3 regions of the Psychrobacillus sp. FSL K6-2365 genome follow, and region 1 is predicted to be linked to each of the others. Evidence: riboswitches for the same ligand, from Rfam matches in the RefSeq annotation. Region 1 holds a riboswitch; each other region holds the start of a gene.
The links. A riboswitch is a leader RNA that binds a small molecule or an ion and turns the genes downstream of it on or off. The one in region 1 is predicted to bind lysine.

Region 1 (4,295 bases):
TTAATGCATCTGTTCAAGAAATTGCTTCCGTTTCAGAGGAATCTGCTGCTGGTGTAGAAGAGACAGCTGCGTCCGCTGAGGAATCGGTTGGTTCAATGGAAGAAGTGGTAGCAAGCTCCCAACATTTGGCGACAATTGCTATGAACCTTGCTGATGCAGTTTCTAAATTTAAAACAGCTAAAACAGCAGAATAAAAAGTGCCTGGTTCTAATGCAATTCTGAATTGTGTTAAACCAGGCATATTTATTTTTTATGAAAATAATTTAAAAGTTAAATTGTAAGGTAGTAACATAGTGGAATTGAAATCGTGTAAAATGGAGAAGATGTTGGTTATATAGATAGTTTATAGGAGGTTAATAAATGGAAAATAATGATATATTAATCAGATTAAGATATGCCCTAGATATTAAAAACAAAGACATGGTAGAGATTTTTAAACTAGGTGGCGTTGAACTTACAAAAGAAGATGTACTTAAAATTCTTACTAAATCAAAAGAAGATGATGATGTTGAAGTAGTGGAAGATGAAAATCATATGAAGTGTAACAACAAGATGTTGGAATCATTTTTGAATGGTTTAATCATACATAAAAGAGGTAAACAGGATCCAAAACAGGCACAATCTACTAATCCAGAGCCTGCAGAACAGCAGAAGGATCATGTGAATAATATACTCTTGAAGAAACTAAAAGTAGCTTTACAGTTAACAACGGAAGATATGCTGGAAGTATTAGATGATGGCGGAATTATTGTATCTAAAGGTGAACTAGGTGCTATTTTAAGAAAACCAGGGCATCGTAATTATAAGGAATGCGGGGATAATTTTGCACGCAAATTCCTTAAAGGATTAGCTGTAAAATACAGAAATTAATAAAGAAGAGCGAATTCTAAATTGAGTTCGCTCTTCCTCTTTTTCTATAGACAATTGAAAATGCTATATTTTCACGGTTTGTTGCAATGTGGATAATACTTCTTGTAAAGAATTCAGCTCTTCTTTATTCAAAGGAATCATAGGTAAGCGAACACCACCTACAGGAATTCCTTTTAAATTTAATGCCGATTTTACAGGAGTTGGATTTGGCGCTGCAAATAATGCTTTCATGATAGGTAAAAGACTGCGATGATCCTTAGCAGCTTCTCTTACATTGCCACTATTAAACTTTTCAATCATTGTTTGCATTTCGTTCCCAATAACATGTGATGCTACTGAAATAACTCCTGCTCCACCAATCGATATTACTGGGATTGTTAACCCGTCATCACCGCTATATAGTGAAAAATTTTCAGGTGTATTTTGAATAATTTCAGCCATTGTATCTAAATTCCCACTAGCTTCTTTAATAGCTACGATGTTCGGAATATCGGAAAGTCTTACAACGGTTTCTACTGACATATTGACAACACTCCGACCGGGAATATTATATAACATAATCGGTAAAGATGTAACTGCAGCAATTGCTTGGAAGTGTTGGTACAATCCTTCTTTTGATGGTTTGCTATAATAGGGAACAACAAGCATAATACCATCGACACCTGCATCAGCTGCTTGTCTTGTTAAATCGATGGATGCTTTTGTGTTATACGAGCCGGTGCCAGCAATTACCGGGACTCTACCATTCACAACTTCTACTGTAAATTTAAACAGTTTAACTTTTTCTTCCTCTGTTAACGTCGGAGACTCTCCGGTTGTACCAGATATGACTAAACCATCAGTTCCATTGGCAATTAAATAGTCTATTAAGTTTCGTGTAGCTGGAAAATCTATTTCCTCATTATGATCAAAAGGAGTCACCATAGCCGTTAATATTTGTCCAAAATTCATAACTTCTCCACATCCTCTAGTTATATTATTAAAAATTCAGGGAGAAGGGCGGTATCAATTATGCCTCCGCGTAATTGCGTAAAGATTTTAAATTACACTAGCGAAATTCAAAATCTATGACATCCGCCGGAGGCATAACTTGACGGTTGTTTAGTCAAGTTATGTAGACGCAAAAAAGCAACAACGAGGGCTCGTTGTTGCAATAGAAATAAAGTAATATTTCCGTGCGTAAGATAGCCCTCCATATAGTCTCCTATATGACAATTCAGTGTTTATTCAACAGCAGAACCAGCTTCAAGAAAAATGAGATTCTTTCAACTTCGGCAAATTCCCCTTTCCACAAATATCAAAGGATCTCATTATCCTCCAAATGTGTACTGATGGTCTTCGCGCCTCTATCCTTACTTCAAATGTATTTGAAATAAGAGAATATTTAATTATTAAAATAATACATGTTTTTTAATACTAATGCAACAGTTTACCTGTAAAATAAATATAAAGCTATTTAAGGTCAGTATAATTAATAAGTTTCATACGTTAAAACCATACTATTCAAGAGGTGAAAAGGATGTATAAATTATTGTCTCATAATGATTTAGATGGTGTCGGATGTGGCATTTTAGCAAAGCTTGCTTTTGGTGAGCAAGTGAAGGTGCGTTATAATTCGATTTCCTCCCTTAATCGAGAGATTGAATACTTTTTAGAAAATGATGAGCCAGATACATTTTTATTTGTAACTGATTTGACTCCAAACGAGGACAATGAAAAAAGGCTTAATGACTTTTATAATGCAAAAGGGAAGGTCCAACTGATTGATCATCACAAATCTGCCTTACACTTTAATGATTATGAGTGGGGATATATTCTAGTAGAAGATCACGAAGGCAAATTAACTTCAGCTACTTCATTGTTATATGAATATCTTGTAACAAATAAATTGTTGGAACCAACTGCAGCACTCACAGAATTTGTAGAATTAGTTAGACAGTATGATACATGGGAATGGGAGAAGAATGAGAACCACCAAGCTCACTCGCTTAACTCACTATTCTATTTAATATCGATGGAAGAATTCGAAGAAAAAATATTAGAGAGACTTCGTACAAGTGATCATTTTGATTTTGATGAATTTGAAAAGAAAATATTGAAAATGGAAGCGGACAAGATTGACCGTTATATTCGTCGCAAGAAAAGAGAAATTGTCCAAGCAACCATAGGGGAACATTTGGCAGGAATTGTGTATGCAGAAACTTACCATTCAGAGCTAGGCAATGAACTAGGAAAAGAATATCCACATCTCGACTATATAGCGATAGTAATTATGGGGGGGAAAAGAATTTCCCTTCGTACTATATATGATCATATTGATGTATCTGAAGTTGCTGGTCAGTTCGGCGGCGGAGGACATCAAAAAGCATCTGGATGTACCTTAACAGAAGAAGCTTATAAGTTATTTGTTTTGGACACTTTCCATCTGCTACCGATACTAGAAGATGCAAAAAGAAATCAATATAATTTGAAACAATCATCATTTGGTTCATTTTATATGAATAGAAAAAATGATACGTTCATTTTGTATTCTAAAAATAATCAGGATTGGATACTTGAAAAAAATAAAACCGAAATAGGACAAACCTTTACTAGTTTTGAAGAAGGAGAGCGATTCCTAAAAAGAAACTATGAGGCAGCTTTGGTAAGGGATGACTTGTTCGTTGATTACTTAATGAGTGAAGTGAAAAAAAGAGACAATTCATGATGAATTGTCAATTCTAAGGATTTTAATCTATTTACTTGCGTTCGTCTGTTAAATACTTGCTTTCAAGAAGTCGGTACTTGCGGAGTGTCCTTACTTACTTTCTTTCAATCTGGATTTACTTGCTCTTGAACTAGCTGTACTTGCGGAGTGGTAATTTAAACCAAAAATATCTACCTCTAATAAAACCGGAAAATTGAATATAAATAGAATGATAAGGTATCATTAATGCCGACAGACTAATTATAAAAAACATGAAACCGCAGAAATTTAGGGGGTAAATTAAATGGAAATTGGAATAACAACGTTTGTAGAAACAACACCAGATGTAAAAACAGGCAAAGTAATTAGCCATGCTGAGCGTATACGTGAGGTTGTTGAAGAAATTGTATTAGCGGATCAAGTTGGGTTAGATGTATTTGGTGTAGGGGAACATCACCGAAAGGATTATGCGGCTTCTGCTCCAGCTGTTCTTCTAGCTGCAGCTGCTTCACGGACGAAGCAAATAAGACTCACAAGTGCTGTAACAGTACTTTCTTCTGATGACCCAGTGCGAGTGTTTGAGGAATTTTCTACATTAGACGCTATTTCTAATGGTCGTGCTGAAATCATGGCTGGACGTGGTTCCTTTATCGAATCTTTCCCCCTTTTTGGCTATGACTTAAAAGACTATGATGAACTGTATGAAGAAAAGTTAGATTTGCTATTAAAAATACGGGAG
Region 2 (4,295 bases), 450 kb from region 1:
CTTGCACGAACTCTTGGAGTAAGTCTACGAACGGTTTCAATATTATGGTTAAGAATATCAGGTTTTGCATCCATAATATTACGGATATTCTGCTCAATCCCACCCATATCAGAAGGTAAAACTTCTATTGAAGTGAAAGGATTTTTTCGTCGAATCGCACGGATAGTTTCAGCAAAAACTTCAGATCCACCATCTTTTAAATCATCTCGAGCAACTGCTGTTACTACAACATGTTTTAGATTCATAATAACAACCGAATCAGCAACTCTTTCTGGTTCAGCCAAATCCAACTCATTAGGTAGTCCAGTTTTCACTGCACAAAAACGGCATGCACGTGTACAAATAGCTCCTAAAATCATAAATGTAGCTGTTCTACGTGAACCCCAACACTCATGTATATTTGGACATTTTGCTTCCTCACATACTGTATTTAGATTATTTTCACGCATTAACTTTTTAAGACCTTTGTATTCATCATTCGTATTTAACTTAATTTTTAGCCACTCTGGTTTTCTTTGGTACTCTGTTTTCGTTGGTTTACACGATGTCATTTCATCTCGACCCCATTCTAAATAAACTAACTACACTGTTGTCAATGTAACATATTATTTAATTGCAAACAACCATACAATTACCAGAGACATCCAATATTAAAATTGCTAAACTACTCTTTTACTTTTAAGACTCCATATAGAGAATAATAAGATAAGGATGATGACTACCGTTATAAATCCAAAGATAACGGAACCAGTAAGACCTAATACTAAATATCCAATTGCAGCAATGACTGCACTAACAATTGCATAAGGTAACTGGGTCATTACATGGTCAATTACGTTAACGCCTGCACCAGTTGCAGACATAATGGTTGTATCAGAAATAGGCGAACAATGGTCTCCAAATACTGCACCTGCTAAAACTGCTGCTAAAACAGGTAGTAGTAATTCTGGCTCTACTACCATAATGATGCTTGCACCTATTGGCAGTAAAATCCCAAACGACCCCCATGATGAACCAGTTGCGAAAGCCATAAATGCTGTTAAAACAAATAGTAGGAATGGGATTATCCCTACTGGAATATTATTTTCTGTAACGATTTTAGCTAAAAACTCACCAGTCCCCAGTGCATTGATTAAAAATGAAAGTGACCAAGCAAATATTAAAATACAAATAGCCGGTAACATTGAATTAATACCAGAAATAACTGCTTTCCCTAACAACCCAACATTCGCTTCTGGATTTTGTTTGAATTGACGAGTGTATAATAGTATTGCTAATATACTCGATACGATTCCACCTATAAATAATGAAAGTGGTACATCTGTGTTCTCAAAAATAACAAATAAGTTCATCACTTTACCTGAAGCCTGGTACCCTGTCCAAAACATTGAAGCTAGTGTAACAGCTATTAATGATAAAATCGGTAAAATTAAATCATTCACTTTTCCATAATTATTTTCCGGGAAATTACCTTGTAAATCACCTGGATTAGATTTATTTGGATCAAAAAGCACTCCTGTTTCTTTTGCACGTTTTTCATGTTTTTTCATCTCACCTAAGTCATTGTCTGTCCATGCTATAAAAAATACCATTGCAAGAGCAGCAATAACATAGAAATTCATCGGGGCCATTATCAGAAATGCCTGAAGTGGTGTATAGTCTGTTACTGCATAAGTAGCAAAAATAACACCTAACTGACTTATTAGAAATGCTCCCCAGCTAGAAACTGGAGAAACTACACAAATTGGTGCTGATGTAGAGTCTATAAAATAAGCTAACTTTGCACGTGATACTCGATGTGAATCTGTAATTGGACGTGCAATCTGTCCAACAGCAAGTGCATTAAAATAATCATCTACAAAAATAATAATTCCTAAAAAGACTGTTAATAGCTTAGATCCACGATTTGTTTTAATACGTTTAACAGCCCATGCTGCAAAGGCGGTACTTCCACCTGATAAGCTGACAATGGCGGTAATTACGCCTAGCATTAATATGAAAGATAATATAAAGATATTGTACACATTCAATCCATTTTCCCAAAACGATGTGATAAAGGAATCCCAAAGAATGTTTAATGAGTCAATTGGCGAAAAACTTTCTACTAATAAAGCTGCCGAAACGATTCCGACCCCTAATGATAATAAAACTCTCTTCGTAACAAGCACCATTACAATCGCTAGCAGTGGCGGTAAAATCGAAAATATCGTATTTTCCAAAACAAATCCTCCTAAATATAAAAAGCCAACCTAATGTATATATAGGTTGGCTTTTAGTTAAAATTTTAAGCATAAATTTTATACTCTGTAGCTCTCCATTTATACAAGTGTATAAATGACAGTGTTATTTTTGTTCAAAATAACCCCAACTAGATTTGTCTCGACGATCAGCATCTAATTTCGGCATAACTTCCTTCCGTTTACAATCACAGTTGTCATTCTCCTGTAAACTACTCTTAAGTCATGCGGCCTCTACCTATTCTTATTCATTTCCACTAGTATAGCAGTAAATACTATAATTTTAAGGTTTTTTATTTTTCTGGTAATGGTAGTGGAACTTCTATTGATGGAGCTGCATCACCATCGCCACCTGTGTATATATAAGGAACCTGGCCTTGTACAATCCCCATTGCAACAGGTATACTCTGTTCAACTGTACTCATTTTACTTGCTAGAGGAACGATTATTTGTACATTTACTTTAATGTGAATATTGACTTCTACATACGCATTATTAATACCAAATTTTGTAATCGAAGGTACTACATTCGATTGTACATTACCGATGACGTGAAAGCGTATTGGAATTTTCGGGCCTAAATTACCGATAAGGGGAATATTCGTCGCTTGCCCCATTGGCACGAAAAATACGACTCCACCTTGATCCTCCATCGTTTGTTTATCGTACTCGATGTCATCTAAGTAAGGTAGGCTTGAAAAGTCCCCCTGCTCAGCCTGCTCCAAATGGGCCTGAACTAATTGATTTGTATCAGCCAATACACGATTAATTATTTCTGTATTAAATCGTGTAGTTACCATTGTGGTACTATCTGAAGGAACCTCTTCGATTATGTCATTTACATCGAGCGTATTGGAAATTCTTGAGTTAATCGCTTTATTGATTACCATAGATGCTATTTTATTCGTTTGAACTTCTGCATATTGTAGATAGGTAGTAGTCAACTGCTCATTAATATAATAGATGAGACCTCCAACTGATAACAAGAAAGCAGTTAAAAAAATAGCTATTTTACGCTGATTAGTAAAGAAAGCAAATCGTTTTTTTTTCTTTCTATAGAACAAAAACAATCCTCCTAATTACTACATATGTAAGGAGGAGGACTTTCATGACTTATATTCATTTTTTTCTTGCTGTCCATACCATTTCACGATATCACGAATCATTTCAGGCATAAAGTATTGTTTTGGAGCGAACTTTAATGAAGGAAAAAAGTAACCGAAAGTAAACATATCTAAAGTTGCCAATGTATAGATTTTCTCGATTTCAAGTGGTATTTCATTGACTAACACAGTTCCATCTTCCAGCTCTTTAAGCTGTTCATATAGGATTGCTCCAAGATAGTTCCCTCTGAACCCTAGCCCCTTTACTTCAAGCTTTGGCCATTTTTCATTTTTTCCCGTACGAATAACCTCGAGTAGCTCTGCTCCAGTTAATGTAATAACACATGGATTAATCGGGTGAGGCAAACATTGGTGTAAGTCCCTTGCAGTAATTGGCCCCTGATGAAGATCCTTTAAGAAGATACCCGCCGGAAACATAGCACAGTTTGCATTAGTAAAGGAAAGTAATGCTTTTCCAAAAAAATGAGATAAATCGGATTCCATAAACCATTCCTTCTTTAATCTGAAAGGATTGTAGAAAGCAATACTAGACATTTCAGCTATTCCTTCATTTTCCCAAGCTAACTGCGTATCACTTGCGTTAGAGGGAACTGGCAATGTTTCTGTTCGAATTAATACCGCTTTCTTAGATTGGATAACCCTTTTCACATGATCAAACTCCAACGTTACAAGTCCAACATTCATACCAAATTTACCTGTCGCTGCTTGCAACGAATCCCCTATAACCTTACCTTCTTCAAAGGCGTGATGTGTATGTGACCCCAAAACCAAGTCTACTTGTGGAATTTCCAAAGAAATTATTTCATCCTGTGACATTCCTAAGTGAGACATACAAATAAGTACATCCACTTGTGGACGAAGTATAGTACATACCTCTTTCAGACGTGGAATCGGATCTTGAATATGCCAACCTAACTTTTCATAATAAATGCCA
Region 3 (4,295 bases), 760 kb from region 1:
AGAGGAACCAATGATGCAAACAACCTCTCCTTTGTTCACTGAAAAATCTATATCTTTTAAAACCTCATGATTTCCGAAGGATTTACTTAAATGTTGAACTTCGATGACATTTTGCATAGATTTCTCCTCCTTCGTTTAATCTATATTAGTATTACTTTTTGTTAACATAAGTTGCGGTGGTGGTTGTCCAATCATGCTATAGTTTTCTGGTCCATCTAGTTTTCTTTCTATATAACGTAATATTAATGTTACTGTAAAAGTCATGACGAAATATAAAATACATGCTATAAAGAACGGTTCAAAATACTTAAAGCTTATTCCTGCAACTGTTTTTGCTTGAAAATATAGTTCCGTAACACCAATCACATTTAATACCGATGTATCTTTAATATTAATGATAAATTGGTTGCCTGTTGCTGGCAGTATATTTCGGATGACTTGAGGTAAAACAACACCCCACATTGTTTGGAAGTGATTCATACCAATTGCTTGTGCTGCCTCGAATTGTCCCTTATCAATCGAAATGACACCACCACGTACAATTTCTGCCATATAAGCACCCGTGTTAATCGAAACGATAAATATTGCAGCCATTGTACGGTCCATATCTATTCCAAAAGCTAGTGCAGAGCCATAGAATATTACCATTGCTTGTACAATCATTGGTGTTCCTCTGAAAAACTCAATATAAACAGAAAGAATCAGATTAACTATTTTTAATACAATACGTTTTAGCTTTCTCTCAGGCGTAGGAATTGTACGAATAACTCCTGCCAGCAAACCAATAACTGCTCCAAAAATCGTACCAATTATGGAGATTAGTAGTGTCATTCCTGCTCCACGAAGGAACATCGGCCAGTTACTTGTAATCATCGAAATAATATATTCAATGCTCATACATTTCCCTCCTTCCATATAAAAACCGACTGCAAAAAGATGCAGCCGGTATCACATCATTTTTATTCAGCAGCTGGTTGATTATTAATCGCCTTATCCATAATTTCTTGACGTTCTTCTTCCGTTATTTCCGCTAAAATTTCATTAATTTTATCTGTTAAGTCACTACCTTTTTTCAAACCTACAGCGACTGCTGTATCTTCTTCCTTTGCTTTAAATCCTTCTGTGAACTCCACCATTGCAAAGTTCTCGTTTGCAGAAGATGCGCTAATTCCTTCTGGTCTTTCAGATACATATCCATCAATAACTCCAGACTCTAATGCCACACGCATTGCCGCGAAATTATCTGACGCTGGTTGTTTTTGCACATCTTTAATTTGATCGATAACACCATAATGTGATGTATTTAATTGACCTGTAATTTTAGCACCACTAAAATCTTGAATCGAAGTAGCCCCTTCAAAAGCACCGCCTTTTTTCACTACCATAACAAAGTTGGAGGTGTAGTAGTTTTCCGAGAAGTCGATTGTTTCTTTACGCTCTTTTGTAGGTGACATTCCCGCTATGATTGCATCAATTTTGTCTGATTGCAATGATGGTACAAGACCGTCCCATTCTGTTTTGACGATAACTAGTTCTTTTCCTAATCCGTTAGCAATTCGTTTAGCAATTTCCACATCATATCCACCAGCATATTCTGCATTACCATCAATCTTCACTCCACCATTAGAGTCATCTAGTTGTGTCCAGTTAAAAGGTGCATAACCAGCTTCTAAACCAACTGTAAATGTATCTACTGCTGCTTCTTTACTATTATCAGATGAAGACCCTGAAGTTTCAGTAGCATCTGTTCCACATGCTGCTAATAATAATAACAAGCTTGCGAATATCGTTATAAATACTAATCTCTTTTTCATTTTAATTACTCCCTTTTTATCAGTGTATGTTTGTTCCTATAAAAAAAGACAACTTGTACAAAAAAAGACCTGAGATGAACTCAGGTCGCAATATGTATAGTTGCCCAAATCCTCTACTTTTCCCAAATGAGATAGCACACCATTAAAAACCGGGATGTTTATAATGGACAGTCCTGCAATTATTAACTGCAGACCCAGCAAGTAATACCGAGAAATATTACTAACTTCGGCGACATTTCCTTCTCCATAGAATTATAGCTTCTCAAACTCCACTATGGACTGTTAAATATCGCGCCTCTACCTCACTATACTAAGTGAGGTCGTATTCAATTATGTTTCATAGTCTACATTAGACATACTTATCTGTCAACTGACTCTCGAAAAAACTATTTATACGTTGAGATTAATAGCTACATGATCAGATATACCAATTTTAGAGTAAAGATACTGCTAATGATTCTTCTATTTTGGATTGTGGGCTTACGTAATCTATTTGGTAAGTTAAATCGTCAATAGAGGGATAACCAATTTTTTGAAAGTAGAAGTAATTGTGGAAAATAAACTAAAAAATTATATTGTGATTTACATGAAAAAAGTAATCCATTTTTTGAGTTAGCCACTCGGGATGGATTACTTTTCACTTCTGTCATTTTCGTTAAAGAAAATCGTAGGTTCAGAGTGAAAATAAGCTTAACTTCCATTCTTAAAAAAGAGTTTTTTCTCTATCAATTTATATAATCAACAGGATATCAGTTTCATCCATGTTACATGTTACTTTCTTTTTTCTATGCTATTGTTAACAACATTTGCTATATTGTGAATGGTATTTTCTAGAGCGTCTATTTTATTTTCAAATCGATGCAATAAGTAAATAGTGACTACAATGGGAAATCCAAAGTTTCCAATTAGTTGTACAATGTTTCCCTCGCCAATCATGCGTTATCCCCCTTTCTTTAATTTTTACCATTCCTTAAGCGTTGATATACCTGTTGAGTAAACCCCTTCGAATTGTATTCTAATGAGCTGACTTGTCCGAAAAGAGGAAAATCATCCATCAGTCTATTCCAAAATCACCTTGGATTAAATTAATTGATATTTATCATATTATACTAAATATTTAGTATTTTTAGAATAACTATAAGTTGGGAAACACGCTCTACTATCTTAGATTATTAATACATATCTAATACTAATTTCTTAATTTAATGAAATTTTACTATATTTTAATAAAAATTGGATAAGTAAAAACCCTATATTCTACAACTTTCTACTACTTATTATGCTTTTCAACCAAGTATCAGTCGTTTCAAGTCGAACGATTGAAAAAGGATATTTTGTTTTTTTCAAGAATTAGTACATTACTAATTCATAAGGGGTGAAGAAAATGAGTAGTATAGGTCATATAATAAAATCGGAAAGATTAAACCAAAGTATGAAACAAACCACATTGGCCAAGGGAATCTGCTCTACATCCTACTTAAGCAAAATAGAAAATAATTTAACTATTCCAAGTGACGAAGTAATAACGTTTTTACTTAAAAAACTAAATATAGAAATAGATCAAGTATCCAGTGAAAAGGAAAATAAAGTTATTGCATCGTTATCTGAACTGTACAAAATGGGAGTATTAAAAAGGGACAAAAAATTTATAAGAGAATCCTTGCAAAAATACACTAATAAAAATCAATATTTTTTACAACTAAATAATTATTATAGTTATCACCTTTATCTATTTCGTCTCCTATTAATACTTGATGATAAGGAGGATAGCCTGCAATCTACCTATAACGTAATTGCAAAAATAAGAGATGGTATGGACGAGAAACAAAAGTTTATCATTAATCTAAACTTAGGACTTTATAGTTATTTGGATGGAAATTATCAAGAAGCATTAAGTCGATTAGAGATGTCTTTAAGATTTATAAATAATGGTAAAAATGAAGAATGGGAAATAGCTGATTTTTATAATGTCCTAAGTTTAACGTACTTTAAGTGCAATGAGTTTTTTAACGCAATCAATTTCGCTTCAAAATCATTACTTTATTATAAGGACAATCTTTTATTCGAAAGAGCAATTGATAATTACATCGTTATAGGAATTGCACATAAAAAAATGAGAAAGTATGAAGAAGCAGAAAAGAACTATAATTTAGCGATGAAACTGGCAAAAGATTATAAACTGATTAATTATGAGGAGGTGATTTATCAAAATCTAGGTTCATTATATGCAATCCAAGGGTGTCATGAAAAAGCAATTGAGTTTTATAAGCTTAGTTTAAGAATTAAAGAAGAAGATTGTAATGCTGAAGGGTATTTATTAACAATTCTATCCATTGTAAAAGAGTACTCCAAGCAGTCTGATCATGAACAGGTTCTCAAATGGTGTAAGAAAGGCTTAGATAAAATAGTGGGGGGAAAAAACTCTAACAAAGAAAATAGTTCCTATTATTTTCACTTACAAATTTATATAAATTACCACAA

Region 2: linked by a shared signal. The riboswitch ahead of MKY29_RS15225 (Na+/H+ antiporter NhaC family protein) and the one ahead of dapA (4-hydroxy-tetrahydrodipicolinate synthase) in region 1 are both predicted to bind lysine.
Region 3: linked by a shared signal. The riboswitch ahead of MKY29_RS21575 (transporter substrate-binding domain-containing protein) and the one ahead of dapA (4-hydroxy-tetrahydrodipicolinate synthase) in region 1 are both predicted to bind lysine.

Annotation. Positions count from the first base shown of each region.
Region 1 is NZ_JBBOOO010000001.1:3,489,091-3,493,385, reverse strand. Features, by position in the region: gene MKY29_RS17630 (methyl-accepting chemotaxis protein) at 1-194, shown strand, start outside; gene MKY29_RS17625 (YehS family protein) at 361-870, shown strand; gene dapA (4-hydroxy-tetrahydrodipicolinate synthase) at 934-1,821, opposite strand; lysine riboswitch at 2,048-2,227, opposite strand; gene MKY29_RS17615 (DHH family phosphoesterase) at 2,390-3,577, shown strand; gene MKY29_RS17610 (LLM class flavin-dependent oxidoreductase) at 3,861-4,295, shown strand, end outside.
Region 2 is NZ_JBBOOO010000001.1:3,036,174-3,040,468, forward strand. Features, by position in the region: gene lipA (lipoyl synthase) at 1-551, opposite strand, end outside; gene MKY29_RS15225 (Na+/H+ antiporter NhaC family protein) at 660-2,219, opposite strand; lysine riboswitch at 2,300-2,482, opposite strand; gene yunB (sporulation protein YunB) at 2,531-3,301, opposite strand; gene MKY29_RS15235 (bifunctional metallophosphatase/5'-nucleotidase) at 3,344-4,295, opposite strand, start outside.
Region 3 is NZ_JBBOOO010000001.1:4,252,629-4,256,923, forward strand. Features, by position in the region: gene MKY29_RS21565 (amino acid ABC transporter ATP-binding protein) at 1-117, opposite strand, end outside; gene MKY29_RS21570 (amino acid ABC transporter permease) at 136-897, opposite strand; gene MKY29_RS21575 (transporter substrate-binding domain-containing protein) at 960-1,814, opposite strand; lysine riboswitch at 1,939-2,122, opposite strand; gene MKY29_RS21580 (YvrJ family protein) at 2,586-2,750, opposite strand; gene MKY29_RS21585 (helix-turn-helix domain-containing protein) at 3,199-4,295, shown strand, end outside.